DNA from 2 places in the Salinivibrio sp. IB574 genome. Region 2 is predicted to be linked to the other one. Evidence: riboswitches for the same ligand, from Rfam matches in the RefSeq annotation. Region 2 holds a riboswitch; the other holds the start of a gene.
What was found. Region 2 has a riboswitch for thiamine pyrophosphate ahead of thiD (bifunctional hydroxymethylpyrimidine kinase/phosphomethylpyrimidine kinase). Riboswitches for the same ligand answer to the same signal wherever they lie in the genome.
Positions count from the first base shown of each region.

Region 1: it holds a riboswitch for thiamine pyrophosphate, as region 2 does, so the genes downstream of both, thiB (thiamine ABC transporter substrate binding subunit) here and thiD (bifunctional hydroxymethylpyrimidine kinase/phosphomethylpyrimidine kinase) in region 2, are expected to answer to the same signal.

Region 1 is NZ_MUFN01000016.1:23,680-31,941, reverse strand. It holds gene BZJ17_RS09660 (GGDEF domain-containing protein) at 1-262, opposite strand, end outside; gene thiQ (thiamine ABC transporter ATP-binding protein) at 330-1,034, opposite strand; gene thiP (thiamine/thiamine pyrophosphate ABC transporter permease) at 1,028-2,617, opposite strand; gene thiB (thiamine ABC transporter substrate binding subunit) at 2,623-3,609, opposite strand; TPP riboswitch at 3,662-3,763, opposite strand; gene BZJ17_RS09640 (DUF547 domain-containing protein) at 3,802-4,593, opposite strand; gene leuD (3-isopropylmalate dehydratase small subunit) at 4,713-5,315, opposite strand; gene leuC (3-isopropylmalate dehydratase large subunit) at 5,325-6,746, opposite strand; gene leuB (3-isopropylmalate dehydrogenase) at 6,768-7,862, opposite strand; gene leuA (2-isopropylmalate synthase) at 7,865-8,262, opposite strand, start outside.
Region 2 is NZ_MUFN01000018.1:1,892-10,153, forward strand. It holds gene BZJ17_RS10130 (hypothetical protein) at 81-368, shown strand; gene BZJ17_RS10135 (homocysteine S-methyltransferase family protein) at 676-1,575, opposite strand; gene BZJ17_RS17610 (methyl-accepting chemotaxis protein) at 1,657-2,757, opposite strand; gene BZJ17_RS10145 (potassium channel family protein) at 2,925-3,950, shown strand; gene thiD (bifunctional hydroxymethylpyrimidine kinase/phosphomethylpyrimidine kinase) at 4,082-4,939, opposite strand; TPP riboswitch at 5,001-5,101, opposite strand; gene BZJ17_RS10155 (hypothetical protein) at 5,110-5,340, shown strand; gene BZJ17_RS10160 (EAL domain-containing protein) at 5,376-7,136, opposite strand; gene BZJ17_RS10165 (ATP-binding protein) at 7,133-8,262, opposite strand, start outside.

The sequences.
Region 1 (8,262 bases), on a different contig from region 2:
TGGTGACCTCTTGGCTCTCGAGGCAGTCTTCCAGAAGTGCATCCACTTGTTCGATATTTTCTTGCTGAAAGGCGCTGTTGTCATTGGTACCCAGCACCGTGAAAGGGGGATTCAGTCCAGAGCAGTAATCAAGTAACACCACTTCACTGATAGGCGTTAACTCAAGGATCGACGTCAGTAGGCTCTTGGTAATCGCATCAACTTCAGTTTTGGCTGTGAAATCGACGATAGAGTCGAGTATCTGAATGCTACTGGCGGGCACAAAGCGCCTCCTGAAAAGGGTCTATTCCTGTTGTCAGTATAGAAGCCAATCGAGGAGGCGCCATCTATTAGGGGGATTCCATCATGCCCATGTAACGATGCATGGCCGGTGGAGGCGCATTCAGATCCGACACGGGGCGAGATAAGGCAACCTGTCCCTCATCGACGTAAAGAAAACGAGAGGCAATGGCTTTCGCATCGTCGGGGTGATGGGTCACCATCAAAACGGTTGTACCTTGCGCGTGGGCGGTCCGTTTCACTAAGGCTAACATGTCTTTTTTCAACGCAGGGTCAAGGGCTGAAAAAGGCTCATCAAGTAATAACAGAGGCTGTTGACGCGCAATACTTCGTCCGAGTGCAATCCGCTGGCGCTGCCCGCCGGACAATGCGCCGGGTAAACGATCTAAATAAGGTGTCAGCCCCACAGCGTCCGCGGCGCTTCTCACGCTCTCTTTTTGTGCGTGACTGAGCTTGAGTGAGGGCGAAAGTCCAATCGCCATGTTGTCAAACACCGATAAGTGGGTGAAGACATTATGCTCTTGAAACAGGATGGAGAGTGGGCGCTGGTGAGCCGGCGCGGTAGTGACTGGCTTACCTGCAATCAAAATCTCGCCACTATCAGGAGCAATCAATCCTGCAATCAGAGAGAGTAAGGTACTTTTCCCGGCGCCACTTGGGCCGAGTACAGCAACAATCTCTCCCGGCGCGATGTGAGCGTCGAAGTGCATCCACGCTTGCTGGTAGCGATACGTGATATTGGAAAGGGTTAGCATGCGTGTCTCCATTGGACGAGGCGGATGATCAGAGCGTAGCTGCCTAAACTGGTCGCTAATAACAGCATGGCCGCCGCGGCGCCCGCATCCATTTGATAACTGCCCATCAGACGAAATAGATACAAAGGCAGTGTTTGAAAGTGTTGGCTACCAAATAAAGAGATGGCGCTGAGATCGCCCATCGAGAGGACAAAGCTGACCGCGAGGCCACGTGCTATTGGGCGGCGTAAGCACTGCCATTCAATTAAGCGCAAGCGAGTGATCCCACGCACGCCTAAGGTGGCACAGAGTGCATGATAAGATTGCGCCACTTGATAGGCGGGGGCACTGAGCACCTTAATCAAGTAAGGTAACGCCATCAGGGCATTGACTCCCATCACCAACCACAAGGCGAGGCTAAAGACATCGCTAAATTGGCGAAACAGCAAAAACAGTCCTGTACTTAATACGATACTGGGCACTACCAGAATCATGGCTCCTAGCGTCTCAATACCATCGGCTCGCCTTTTTTGACCATGAAACCGCCAGTGACGGCTGGCTAAGATCACCGCAATTGCCAACACAAATGCGATAGCGGTCGCGCCGGTGGCCACCCATAATGAGTGCATGGTGGCTTGCCATAACGCTGTATCGGCAAGGACAGTGAGCGCACTTGGGTTGAGCCCGCGATACAGCACCACACCCAGTGGCGGCAATACGAGAAGCAAGACCAAGGTTATCCAGAGCAGATCCCAGCATTTCGCCGCTCGGCTATCGAGGGCATGCGGCAACGGTAATACTTCACTGGGTGTATTCGGCACCGCGCGTGTGAATGTTTGCACCACAAACGCAATCGTGCCGCACAGCATCATCTGCCATAGCGCCAATGCCGCGCCGGTTTGCAAGTCAAAGTCAAAGCGAATGGCTTGGTAAATGGCCAGCTCTATGGTGGTGGCTTTAGGGCCGCCGCCAAGCGCCATGACGGTAGCAAAACTGGTAAAGCAGAGCATAAACACCAGTCCGACGATATGGGGCAAACTTTGGCGAAGATAAGGCCATTCAAGGTGACGAAAACGCTGCCAGCCACCTAAACCTAATTGCGTCGCTAAGCGGCGTTGATCGGCGGGGATCCCCTCGAGCGCTTGCACCATGATCTGGGCGGAAAATGGTAAGTTGAAAAACACGTGTGCCAGCAAAATGCCGCTCAATCCATAAATGGAAAACGGCATGGAAAGATCAAAATGTTGTAGGGTGTCGGCGATCAAGCCGCTGCGACCAAAAATGGCCACCAAGCCAAATACCCCGATCAGCACAGGCAGCACTAAGGTCATGGCAAACAGTTTCAACAACCAACGTTTACCGGCAAACTCGCGACGCGACAGGGCGTGGGCAACAGGAATCGCTAATCCCACGCTGAGGATCACTGATAAAGTGGCTTGCTTGAAGCTAAATACGGTGACGTGACGAAGGTAGGCATCTTGCCATAGTGCCTCAAGGTTAAGATCTTGGCTGTGAGAGAACAGCGCCCATAGGGCGCTGCCAATTAAAAGCACGACGAGACTGGCCGCGAGACTGCCCGGCCAGGTGCGTGAAGGATTGAGCATGACGACTATTCAACCAACGCTGTTTGCCAGTCACGCACCCATTGTTGACGGTTGCCCATCACTTCATCGGGTTGATAAAGCAGACTCTTCTCGGGTTTATTCAAGGTATAGAAGGCATCTGGTAACGTGATATCAGTAACAGGATACATCCATTGCGTAAGGGGAATGATCGACTGCGCTTCATCGCTAATCATAAACTGCAAAAACGCATCCGCCAGTTCTGGCTGGTCGGTGTAGGCTGATTTCGCGGCCACTTCAATCTGCATATAATGGCCTTCTTCAAACGTCGCGGCGGCAAAGCGGTCATCATCATCGGCAACCAAATGGTAAGCCGGTGATGTGGTGTAAGAGAGCACCATGTCTGCTTCCTTGTTCAGAAACATATTGTACGCCTCGGTCCAGCCTTTGGTCACGGTAATGGTATTCTCCGCGAGATCACGCCATGCTTGCTGACTTTGATCGCCGTATACTTTCTGGATCCACAGCATTAAGCCTTGGCCAACGGTGGAGACACGGGGATCTTGGTAAATCACACTGATGTCATCACGATCTTCAATCAAGGCTTTCAAGCTCTTGGGCGGATCGAGCAGGCGCGTGGTGTCATACACGAAGGCAAAGTAGCCGTAATCATAGGGGATAAAGTAGGGATTATCCCAACCGCCGGGTACCTGTAGGCGCTCCGTATTCACTGCGTGCTCGGCGACAATGCCGCTCCGCTCCGCTTCTTTCATTAAATTGGTGTCCATACCCAGCACGATATCGGCGCTGGTGGTACTGCCTTCAATCCGCATGCGGTTGAGCAAGGCTGCGCCGTCTTCAAGGGACACAAACTCGACCTCACAGTTACAGCGTTTTTCGAAGGCGGTTTTGATTTTTGGCCCTGCGCCCCACTCGGCGATAAATGAGTCGTAGGTATAAATAGTCAGCGGGTCAGCGGCGCGGGCGCCAAGCGATAACAGAGACAAAGAAAGTACGGTTAAAACAGACGTAATGACTTTCACAGCACGCTCCTAAGTTGGGCGTGGGTGTTGAGGCTGGTTGATGACATCATCAAGTCTCAATCCCTACGCCAGTGTTAGCTGGATCAGGTTCGATGGGTTTAGCGCGGCGCGCAATCTCAGCCAAGAGGCTCCCCAATGAGTACCACGCCATTGTACTGATTGGCTTAGGGTTAACCAAGCCTTTTAGTCAGCGGTTCGGTTAAGCGCCCAGTCGTAGTCATAGTCTAAGCGTGCATCCTCGGGAAGCTTGATATCGCGGTATTGATTGATATGGGCGATCACCCCTTGTTCACTGCCGCCAAAATCGGCCTTAAACCACTCATAGATAGAAGAAAGCTGCCATTGTTCGCCTTGCTGACTGACGCCTTTATCACTGTTGATAAAGGTGTAGGCGGCTTGTTCTAATTGTGCCTCCAAGGTGTCGGCTTGAAAGGCTTGTGGCTGTAGGTTCGGACAGCCAAGGCTGGCACAATTGACCGCATAGTGGGTACGCGGATCTTGCCATAGCGGGCGCAGAATGCGGTGCTCAATATCATTCAAGGTAAGGGGTTCACCTGCCACCGTGACCACCTCATCATCCCAAGGTCCAAAGCTAAACAGGCCACCGAGTTTGGTGATTGAACGGACAGGATACGCGTCCAAAATGAGCTTTACGGTGACTGAATTGTAGAGATTAACCCAGTACGCGTATTGTTCGTCTTTGGTCAGGGTGCGCGGGTCGCGCGCGGTGAGCATGCCAATGTAATGATCGAGAGTCGCTTTATCGGCCTCGGTGACGGCTGCGTAGTTAAATAAGGTGTGCTGTCCTTGAGGCTGTAAATACTTATCGAGTAATACTTGCCAGCTGTGATGAGTAAATGTGGCTTGGCTGGCGGGGTTGTGCGTATCCCACATTGCCCAATAATCGGCTTTCGGGGCGGCCAAGGCTGGAAAAGCAACGAGTAACCAAAAAATGAGCGTGATCCGTGTTCGCATACCGCTTCCTCAATCGCGAGCGTATCTTGTTTATATCCTAGACCAGCTTGCGCCATGTTTGCTTTCATGGCCATAAAAAAACGCTGCTCAAGCAGCGTTTTAGTGGTTAAAGCGTTGTGTTATGCCAAAAAGGCGGGAATGTTTTGCTCAAAGCGCGAGATCTCAGCGTCGTGCTGAAGCGTGAGGCCAATGCTATCTAATCCTTCCAACAAGCAATGACGGCGAAAATCATCCATCTGGAAGCTAAAGCAGTGTTCACCGGCACGGATGGTTTGGGCGGGCAAATCTAGCGTTACCGTCGCGCCTTCATTTTCGGCCACATACGTAAATAAAGCATCGATTTGGCCTTCTTCAAGGGTCACCGGCACCATTTGGTTATTAATGCAGTTGCCATAGAAAATATCGGCAAAACTGGGGGCGATAATCACTTTAAAGCCGTAATCATCCAGTGCCCAAGGAGCATGTTCGCGTGACGAGCCACAGCCAAAGTTTTCGCGAGTGAGTAACACGCTCGCCCCTTGGTAGCGCGCTTGATTGAGCACAAACTCTGGGTTTGGCTGTTTACCCGCATCGTCTAAAAAGCGCCAATCGTGAAACAGGTGCTGACCAAAGCCAGTACGGGTGACTTTTTGCAAAAATTGTTTAGGGATGATCGCATCGGTATCGACGTTCGCCGCATCCAATGGGGCAACAATGCCGGTATGAGTGTGTATGCCTGACATAAGGCCTCCTTATAATTGGTTAACGTCAATAAAATGACCGGCAATAGCAGCGGCGGCGGCCATTGCAGGGCTGACCAAGTGGGTACGGCCTTCACGGCCTTGGCGGCCTTCAAAGTTACGGTTGCTGGTGGATGCACAGCGCTCTTTGGGACCTAAGCGATCGTTGTTCATTGCCAAACACATCGAGCAGCCGGGCAAGCGCCACTCAAAGCCCGCTTCGCGGAAAATCACATCCAGCCCTTCTTGCTCTGCTTGGGCGCGTACTTGCTCGGAGCCCGGCACCACCATGGCATGTACACCCTCTGCCACGCGTCGTCCTTTGGCGACAGCGGCGGCTGCGCGCATGTCTTCAATCCGTGAGTTGGTGCAAGAGCCAATAAAGACTTTATCGATGCGGATATCTGTAATGGCTTGGCCTGCCGTCAGCCCCATGTACTTTAAGGCACGCTCAGCCGAGTGGCGCTCTATCGGGTCGGTCATGCTCTCTGGAGCAGGCACGCTATCATGCACACTGACCACTTGGCCGGGGTTGGTGCCCCATGTGACTTGATGATGGATTTGACTGCCATCGAGAGTGACCACGCGATCAAAGTGCGCATCGGCATCCGAGTGCAAGGTTTGCCAATACGCGACGGCTTGCTGCCATTGCTCGCCTTTAGGGGCAAATTTTTTGTCTTTTAGGTAGGCAAAGGTGGTGTCATCTGGCGCGATCAGGCCAGCTTTTGCGCCTAATTCGATGGCCATGTTGCAGACCGTCATTCGCCCTTCCATCGACAAGGCAGTGATGGCGTCCCCACAAAACTCCACCACATGCCCAGTGCCGCCGGCATGACCGACCTTGCCTATAATCGCAAGGACAATATCTTTGGCAGTGATCCCGGGGGCTGTTTTGCCCGTGACTTCAATTTTCATCGTGCGGGCGCGGGATTGCTTGAGTGTTTGGGTGGCCAGTACGTGTTCGACTTCTGAGGTGCCAATACCAAAGGCGAGGGAGCCGAAGGCACCGTGGGTTGCGGTGTGCGAATCACCACATACGATGGTGGTGCCGGGCAGGGTAATGCCAAGCTCGGGGCCCATCACATGCACAATGCCTTGGTAAGGATGATTTAAGTCGTACAGAGTGACACCGAACTCTTCGCAGTTTTTGGCCAAGGTTTCCATTTGGATGCGCGCCATTTCCCCTGACGCGTTAATGTCTTTGGTTTCGGTGGAGACATTGTGATCCATGGTGGCGAAAGTTTTGCTCACTTGGCGCACGGGGCGCCCTTTTTCACGCAGGCCATCAAAGGCTTGTGGTGAGGTCACTTCGTGCACCAAATGACGGTCGATATACAGTAGCGGCGCTTCGCCTGGCTGCTCGGTGACCACATGGGCTTGATAGATTTTTTCATACAAGGTCTTAGCGCCTTGTTGGGTGTTTGCATTCGACATAGCTCGTATCCTTACGGGTAATTATTCTGCGCCTTGGCGGATATACGCGGCGATACGATCGCCCATTTGTTCGGTACTCAATGCGGGGCGGTTACCCGCTAGATCCGCGGTCAACTCACCGGCCGCCAGCGCGTGGCTGACTGCATGCTCAATCGCGCAGGCTGCGTCTTCTTCGCCTAACGAGTAGCGCAGCATGAGCGCGGCGGAGAGAATTTGCGCCACTGGGTTGGCGATATTTTTACCCGCAATATCGGGTGCAGAGCCGCCGGCGGGTTCATACAAACCAAATTTACTCGCGTTCAAGCTCGCGGATGGCAACATGCCCATTGAGCCAGTGATCATGGCGCACTCATCGGAGATGATGTCGCCGAAAATGTTCGAGCATAGCATCACATCAAATTGCGACGGGTCTTTGATCAGCTGCATGGTGGCGTTGTCGATATACATATGGCTTAAGCGGACATCTGGATAGTCCTTTGCTACTTCTTCTACCACTTCACGCCACAGCATCGAGCTTTGCAGCACATTGGCTTTATCGATTGAGCACACGTGTTTGTTGCGAAGCTGGGCCGAATGAAAGGCAATACGGGCAATACGCTCAATTTCATAGCGATGATAGACTTCCGTATCAAACGCTTTTTCCTCGCGGCCTTCTCCTTCGCGCCCTTTGGGCTCACCAAAGTAAATCCCGCCGGTCAGTTCTCGCACCACCACGATGTTAAAGCCTTTGTCGGCAATGTCGGCGCGCAGCGGGCAAAAGCCTTCGAGACCGGTATGGATTTGTGCCGGACGCAAATTACAAAACAGACCAAAGTGCTTGCGTAGCGGCAGTAAGGCACCGCGCTCCGGTTGTTCGGTTGGCGGTAAATGCTCCCACTTGGGGCCGCCGACTGAGCCAAATAAAATCGCATCCGCTTTTTCACAGCCAGCCAAGGTGTGCGCCGGCAAAGGGGAGCCGTGGGCATCAATCGCAGCACCGCCCACAGGGTAGTGGTGACGCTCAAAGGTGAGTGAGAATCGCTCACTCACCGCATCAAGCACTTTTTCGGCTTGCGCCATTACTTCGGGGCCGATACCGTCGCCGGGTAAAATTGCAATCTGGTGTGCGCTGGCCATGGTTATACTGTCTCCTGTTTTAAGTGGGATTGTTCCTTGATCTGCGCAATTTTATCCGCGCGATAGATGGCATTGATCACGTGCAATAGCGCCTCACCGGAGGCTTCGATAATGTCGGTTGAGACCCCGGTGCCGTGATATTTACGGCCCTTGTAGTTGGCAATAATGTCGGCTTGACCGAGACCATCTTCCCCTTCTCCTTTGGCGGTCAGATCGAATTTATCCAGTTCAATGTCGTAGCCAGTAATGCGGTAGATGCACTGATAAAGGGCATCGACGGGGCCATTACCGATTGCCGCCTCGCGTTTTTCTTCATCGCCACATTGCAACTTGATGCTGGTGGTCGCCATTAGGCTGCCAGATTGCACGCCTAGATAGTTGAGCTTATAAAAGTCGTCCT
Region 2 (8,262 bases):
CAGAGATGATAGCTATGGCCATCACCCAAAACATTGATAATGGAATGGCCTTTATAACACTGTCATGAAAGGAGAATACTATGACGATGACATACGCAACTCAAAAGTTGAAAGAGGCTTGTGAAGCTGACATCAACATATTAAATAAATTGACCGAAGTTAAAGACCGGGCTCCGAATTATGGTACTCCTGGCCCTCGAAACTTAGATCAACATGCCAAACATGCTCACATTACCAATAACACTGGTATTGCTTGGGTTTATACTAATGACGGTAACGACCAACATATCCTCGCGTTAGGAAGAAAAAGCGATGGTGCCGGGAGCGGTAATAGTGGCTATATTTGGGATAAAAATGGCAATCCCTAATACTTAACCTAGATATTTCAAACAGGTTTTATTCACTATTGACTCTTTTACGCGAAAAATGAATTTAGACGCTGTATAAGTATTACAGATCATCCTAAAATCGTTTATTTGCAGAACATAAATGCGACTCCTGAGGGAGTCGCATTTATGTCGCTGGCTACTTATTGTCTTACTTTTTCTACCAATGCAGATATCCCCAACCTATCGCATAAGACGTTATCTCAGAGATTTGGCATTACCGTCACCTATGGTTCCAGCACCGTATGCACTCCCACGCTTCCGCGTGGGAACGAGTTAAACTGTCCCCCTAACCCAGCTGCGAGAACTTGATGATCGCGTGAGATTGTTCAAGGGTTTGCGCGAGGTGTTGGATATGGACGGGGGTGATTTCGCAGCAGCCGCCAACTACAAGGGCACCGTCGGCGATCCATTGTTGTACGCGTTCGGTGTGCACTAGCGGTGAAAGATCTTCACGGGCTTCTAGCGCATCGGCTTTGCTGCCTTTGGCCATATCATCCACAGATTTAAAGGCATTCGCATAGCCACCCACGGTGTGATAGTTCCGTGCCATGTGTGGCATTGCAGTGGTCAATACGGCTGGATCACAGCAATTGAGCATCACCGCTGTGGGGGCGTAGTCAGCCACGGCACGCATTGCCTCGTTAAGCGACTCGCCAGAGCGTAAGTTGCCATCAGCCTCGAGACGAAATGCAACCCCATAAGGCTTACCTTGCTCGCGAGCGGCGGCACAGGCTGCGCGTGCTTCGAGTGTGTTGCTCATGGTTTCGATAAGAAAGACATCCACGTCTGGCTGCAGGCGCGCAATATGGGCAAACTCCGCTTTCATGTCTTCAAAGCTACGCTGGGGCTGACCGAGATAGCTGCCGACTAGAGGGGGTAAGCAACCGGCAATATCAACGTCCTCGCCGGTTTCGTCGATGGCTTGTTGCAATGCAAAAAAGGCCTGCCGATAGATGGTGTCAATGCTATCGAGCAACCCCGCCTTCGCCAAGCGTGTCGGGGTGGCCGGATAGGTATTGAGAGTATGCGTTTTGGCGCCTGCCCGGATAAAGTCTTTGTGTACGCCTTTAACAATATCCGGATGCTCTAACATTACCGCCACCGACCAAAGCCGTGAGCTCACTTGTGGCGCTCGCTGATAAATTTCTTGCCCTAGGCCACCATCGAGTAATGCAATCGACGTCATGGTAACTTCAGCCTCCTTCGGCTTTTTATCCTTGATTTAGGATGAGATTACCATCGGTGTCGCTATTTCACACCCATCGCGTTACGCAACTTCTTCGCTGCCTTCAATCGCCAGATGTTCAAGCTTATCAATCACCGTCATACTGGCATTTTCCATCCCTGTTAGCGCCGCGACCATCTGCTCGGGTTGCTGTGCATGAAACGCGGCCACCGCCGCTTTCGCGTGGGTGTGTACTTGCTCATGAGGGGCGGCGATGGCTTTGAAGTTTTGTAACTGGGCGAAGTACTGTCGTCCCTCGCCGCGGTCATACCACTGCCCTAAACGGCACTGGGTATGATCAGTCACGTCGTTGGCACTCATGCTATCTTCACCGAGCACCACACGATAAATCGCAAACTTAAAACTGATATGGTCGAGTTTCGCCAGTTCACAAAAAGCACGCAATGCCGATGCTTTAATGGTGGTTCGGCTGTGCTGCGCTTGCTCACTTTGCGTCGCCATCGCATCTGCCACCTGTTGGCCTTGCTCGCTATATTTGATCGCTTCACTGGCAAGCTGATCGGTTAGCGTACACGCATGTCCACTCCCGGCGCGAATCTTCTCCACCAGCTGAGTGATATCTTGCGTGGCGGTGGAAGTGCGTTCGGCGAGGTTGCGGACTTCATCAGCCACCACGGCGAAGCCCCGCCCTTGCTCGCCAGCTCGGGCTGCTTCAATCGCCGCATTCAGGGCCAACAGATTGGTTTGGTCAGCCACATCGCGAATCAAATTCACAATGCCACTCACTTCCTGTGCGTGCTGATCGAGAGCACGAATTGCTTCCGACGATTGCTGACATTGCGCGGATAATGACTGCACATGGCGAGCGAGATCATTGACTTGTTCGGCACATGACGCCGCCTGATGGCTCACCTCCGTCACACGCTCTTTTTCACCATTAATGGTTTCTGCTAGGGTCGCCAGCGAAGATTGGGTCGCGGTAATTGAATCACCAAAATGGCACAGGTTAGCGTCGATCGCTTTACCGGTTTGCCGTTTTCTCTGTACCACGGCCAGCTCCGATTCTAACGCCGCTTTTTCGCTGTGTAGCGCGTCTATCTGGGCATTGACTTGCTCCAGTTTTAGTTGTAATTCAGTACGTTTTTGTTGCTCTTGTTCGAGTTGACGACGAGATGTAAACACGCGAAGTCCTCCTAGTCGGTAATACCTGCATTGTACGCTTTATGCATATGTATGCGCTTGTAATCGATTAAACTGTGATCCTCTCAACGCCAATGAATTGATTTACACTGTAAACCCATAAAAAATCCCTTCATACTGGCGCTTCTATAGCGAATGAGCGAGACACTATGACCTTTTGGTTGCTTTTTAAACGTTGGATTATCAGCCACTTCGCCCATTTAAACGGGCGTATTCTCGGATTGGTCGTACTCGCCTACGGCGTTATTGGCTGGCTGCTTTTACAATCGGCGGGTGAAACTGAGATGACTCAGTCACTCAGTCGCTACATCTATTATTTAGTGGTCACCGCCTCTACCGTGGGCTATGGCGATTACTCGCCCGCGACCGAGGCAGGACAGTGGATTACCGCCTTTTGGATCATTCCCGGTGGGCTCGGTCTGTTTGCGGTGGTGATTGGGCATGTGACCAGTGCCTTAGTGGATTATTGGCGACGTGGATTACAAGGAAAACGGAGTCTTACTGTGAAAAATCATATTTTAGTTTTGGGGTGGAACGGCCAGCGTACCATTCAGTTAATCCGTTTGTTGCAAAGCGGTATTCATGGCGAGCGCCCGATCGTGCTTTGTGTGCGTCCTGAAATGGAAAATCCGCTGCCTGGCGAGGTAGAGTTTGTGCGCGTGACCAGCTTTACCGATGCAGAGGGCATAGCGCGCGCCGGCATCGACAGCGCCTCTAGCATTATTATCGATAACCCAGAAGACGATATTACGCTTTCTGCGGCTCTGTTCTGCGCCCACAAAAACCCTTCCGCTCATTTACTCGCGTATTTTCAAGATGATGCACTCAGCCAAATATTGAAGCAGCACTATCCGCACGCTGAATGTGTGCCGTCTGTGTCGGTGGAAATGCTGGCAAAAGCAGCCGTTGATCCCGGTTCAAGTCAATTACATCACGAGCTATTGAGCACGGCTCAAGGGATGACCCAATACTGTGCCCGCTACCCCACCGATGCAAGAGCAACGGATGTCGGCACCTTGTTTAATCAATTAAAGCATGAGCACGATGCAACCTTAATTGGTCTCGACAAAGGCGATGGGATCACTCTGAACCCTCGCCTACACACCGAAGTGGCACCGGGCGATCGCGTCTTTTATATCGCCGCCGAGCGTTTACCACATTGGTCTGCCGCCTAACGGGCGCGTCCAACGCATCTTTGTGTTTTCTTTTCGATACCGCTGCCCCACTTAGGTTGCAGCGGATCGTTTCCCTCTTATCCTTCAGTCATGGTGCTTTCTGATCTCATCCCTCACAGCGCGAGCTCGTCTCAGGGCAACTCCGCGACAGCATGCTCTGCTGGCGACAGACACAAATTATCAGGGTAAGCGTAAAAATGATGCACCGGCCCAGCCCCTCTTCCGACCGTTAGCTGCTGACTATGCGCTAAGGCCTCCGTCAAATACTGCTTAGCCGCTCGCCCGGCCTCGATAGGCGTCATCCCTTGAGCATAAAACGAGGCGATCGCAGCAGACAGTGAACAACCGGTGCCATGAGTGTTGGTGGTTTCAACGCGGCGTGCGCGCAAAGTTTGACAGGTGTCTCGGCTAATCCACATATCGACACTCTCGGGCGTCTGGTATAGATGGCCCCCTTTGAGCATCACGTAAGGACAGCCTAGATGGCGAAGTGCCGGCACCAGCTCATGCATTTGCTCGACAGAGGTAGGAACAGGCTGGCCAGTTAAACGGGCGGCCTCCGGCAAGTTGGGAGTGAGCACGGTTGCGCGTGGGATAAGATCGTCAATCAACGCCGTCATGGCCTGCTCGTCGAGCAAAGGATCGCCGCTGGTCGCGACCATTACGGGATCTAAAATCACCGGCAAGTGTGGCGACCGTGCCAGCACAGCAGCGACTTCACGAATAATCGCTTGATTGGCCAGCATGCCGATTTTCACCGCACGCACCGGCATGTCGTATAACACCGCATCTAATTGGGCGCGCACAAAATCAGGTTCAACCGCCGAGACGGCCTCGACACCGCAAGTATTTTGCGCGGTTAACGCGGTGATCACCGAGCAAGCATAGCCGCCGGTCGCTGAAATCGCTTTAATGTCGGCTTGAATGCCCGCACCACCACCGCTGTCTGAGCCGGCAATGGTAAGAATAACAGGTGGAGATAGGTTCATATTGGCCCCTTAATCATCAGGGGCGGAAGGAGACAAAATGAGGCAGTATGCGTCACTTTGTGCGCTGATCGTGTCAGTTCCCTCCGCCAGTGCTAACTGGATCAGGTTCTACGGGTCCTGCTTTCGCAGTCTCAGCAATTACTTGCTCCCCGACTAACTGTGTTCAGGATATGCATCCTACGGATAAAGCGCAAGCCTTACGCATACCGTGCCGTCACGCATTTCTCGTTGATTTTCACCCAGTATTGACCTCAACCCAGCACTCTGCTCCCTATTTTGCTGCTGAGGTTAAAGGAACCTTATCGCTACCGAGTTTTCACCAGCATTTTGGTCCCACGTCAGGCTTGGTGACCAACACCGAGTTTAATCAGCGCCTCGATACCATTATCAGCCATCTCTAACGCATGACTCATCTCTAATCCGATGATGACCACGGCTATCCAGACACGGGCGCACTGATAGCCGTCGCTGGGCACTCACATCCGGTTTGCAGAAGCTGTTCAAACTGTTCTGTTCCCAGCGGTTTGGCATATAAGAAGCCTTGCGCTTGATCGCAGCCAATACGCTGCAAAATCTGTTGCTGGCCAACTTCTTCCACGCCTTCGGCCACCACACCGTGGCCAAACCCATGCGCTAGGTCGATCACGCTACCAACAAGATGTTTGTCACCGGCGTTGGATGCAAGATCTTGAATAAAGCTACGATCAAGCTTCACCCAATCCACAGGAAGCTGTTTCAAATAGCTCAATGAACTGTAGCCTGTGCCAAAATCATCAAGCGCAATGTGCATCCCCGCATCACGGAGCTGTTGTAACTCTTTAAGCGCCACCGACATATGTCGAATTAACGCCGATTCAGTAACCTCAAGCTGAATGATTTGGGTGGGTATTTCCAGCGCTTGGCAGCGGGCAAGAATGCTGTCGGCAAAACCGTGGCGAAGTTGCTGGGAAGAGACATTGATGGCTAAGTGAAACGCCTCAGGCAAGGTGTATTGCTCTCGCCAACGGACCAGCGCGCGCAACGCCATAGAAAAAACGGCATCGCCGAGTTGGATCATATCAGCACTTCGCTCGGCAATGGGAATAAACTCGGCCGGGCTGATCGCTCCCAGTTGCGGATGATGCCAACGCAATAACGCCTCAGCGCCTACCATGGTACCGGTATTGAGATCCCATTTGGGCTGAAAGACCAAAGACAACCCTCCTTGTTCAAGGGCCGGGCTAAGTCCATTGCGGATCATATGCTCACGTTGCGATTGCGCATCCAACTCTTGGCGATAATGACCCACTTCAGTGTCATCGGTCGGGATAGCTAGAATCGCTTGGCGAAAGAGTTGCTCCACATCATGATGCTCACCTTCCGCTTGGGCTATTCCCACATGGCAGTGCATCGACATCAAACGGCCATCAAGGGTGTGATGACCACTCAATAATCGACAAATCCGCTTAGCAAGTGCGTCAATGGCGGTGATATCTCCTTCCACTAACATCACCAAACGTGTGTTGTCCCACACACCAATACGCTGCCCTCTTGCGACCGAGCTACTGGCTAAGAGCCCCGCTAGGTGCTTATACAGCGCTTCTGTCATTAAGTGGCCTTGATGCTGTGTGACCGCCTCCATCCCATCCAACGCGATCATAAACACGGTCACCATCCCCTTTGCGAGTTGACGTTCAGCCGCATCCACCAGCGCACGTCGATTGGGTAGATTGGTTAGGGGATCGGTTAAAGACAGGGTACGTAATGCCGCGGTTTGCTTATTCACTAACATCTGCAAACGCGCCGCTTGATCTCGCTCTTTCAGGGTTTTGAATTGAAAATGGAGAATATTATGGATGCGCTGGAGCACTTCATGATGATCAAACGGCTTGGTGAGATAATCAATGGCCCCACGGCATAAGGCTTGATTGCGCAGATTGTTGTCACTATCGGCAGTAAGCACCATCACGGGGGGACAGTGCTCGCCGAGCGTATTGTTCAGCAAATCGAGAACATCTAGCCCCGAGCGTTGTGGCATCCGCATATCAAGCAACACTAAATCGGGGATCGGTGAGAGGTAATCGGCCACAAGGCGTGGATCGTTAAGGCCTGTGATGTGTTGATAGCCAGATTGCAGCAACATGGCAGTCAACAAGTCGACATTTTCCGGTCGATCATCAATGATCAGGATCTGCGCTTGGGATTTTTCTCGTGTCATGCCCTGTCCTCCAAAAGTGTTTGCATCGCTCGGCCCAACGCCGCACCCGATACCGGTGACGCCAACGTCACAATGCTATCGCTGTGCGATTGCATAGATTCGGTGTCCGGCACGTTAACCACGATCATGGGCCGTTCACCGAGTCGCGACTGAACCTGATCTGCCGTGTCATCAAGCACCGCATGACTGACCATGAATAGCGAGGGCGGTGTGGTATGCGCCATCGCGGCTGCTAACGATAAATCATGGACACAGGTCAAGGTCAGTAACGGCCAATCTTCGAACCAATCGGCCATTAAGCGTTGCTGTGCAACGTCTGGTTCAATAAAAAGCACTCGATGCGGCTGGGTAAGGGTGAATGGTGTGGATGAAGACGCTATCTCGGTCAACGACTGGCCACGATAGGGAAAGGTGACGGCAAAACAACTCCCTTTTCCGACTTCGCTGCTCACGGTGATCTCACCTTGCATTTGCGCGATCAATTGCTGTGTGACCGCAAGCCCCACGCCTGCCCCTTCAATATGGGTTTGCTCGGCCGCTAAGCGATTAAAAGGCTCAAATAACGCGCTCAGCTTATCCTGTTCAATGCCAATGCCTGTGTCCGTCACCGCGATCGTTATCGTTTCGGCTTGCTGACGGGTCGATACCGTGACACGTCCACCCGCATGGTTATATTTAATTGCATTGCTAATGAGGTTGATCAGCACTTGCTTAAAACGGGTCGCATCGACGTAAATATCACCGTTGAGTGTGTCCGGTAGAGTATGGCGCAAACTCACCGTCTGGCGATGGGCAAGAGGCAACAGCGAATCGATAGCCTCGCAAATCATCGGACGCAAAGGTGCCCAGCTCGGGTTGAGGGAAATTTTTCCCGCCTCGATTTTGGCAAGATCCAGCACATCATTAATCAGGGCGAGTAAATGACGGCCACTTTGGTGTATTTGTGCCACGTATTGTTGCTGAGTGGCCTCTAACGCCGGCGAGGTCGCATTCATTAATAATTGTGCATAGCCAAGCACACAGTTAAGCGGTGTGCGTAATTCATGACTCATTGCAGAAAGAAAGTCACTTTTCGCTTGGTTCGCTCGCTCCGCGTCTTTCATGGCATTAAGAAGTGGGGTGGCAT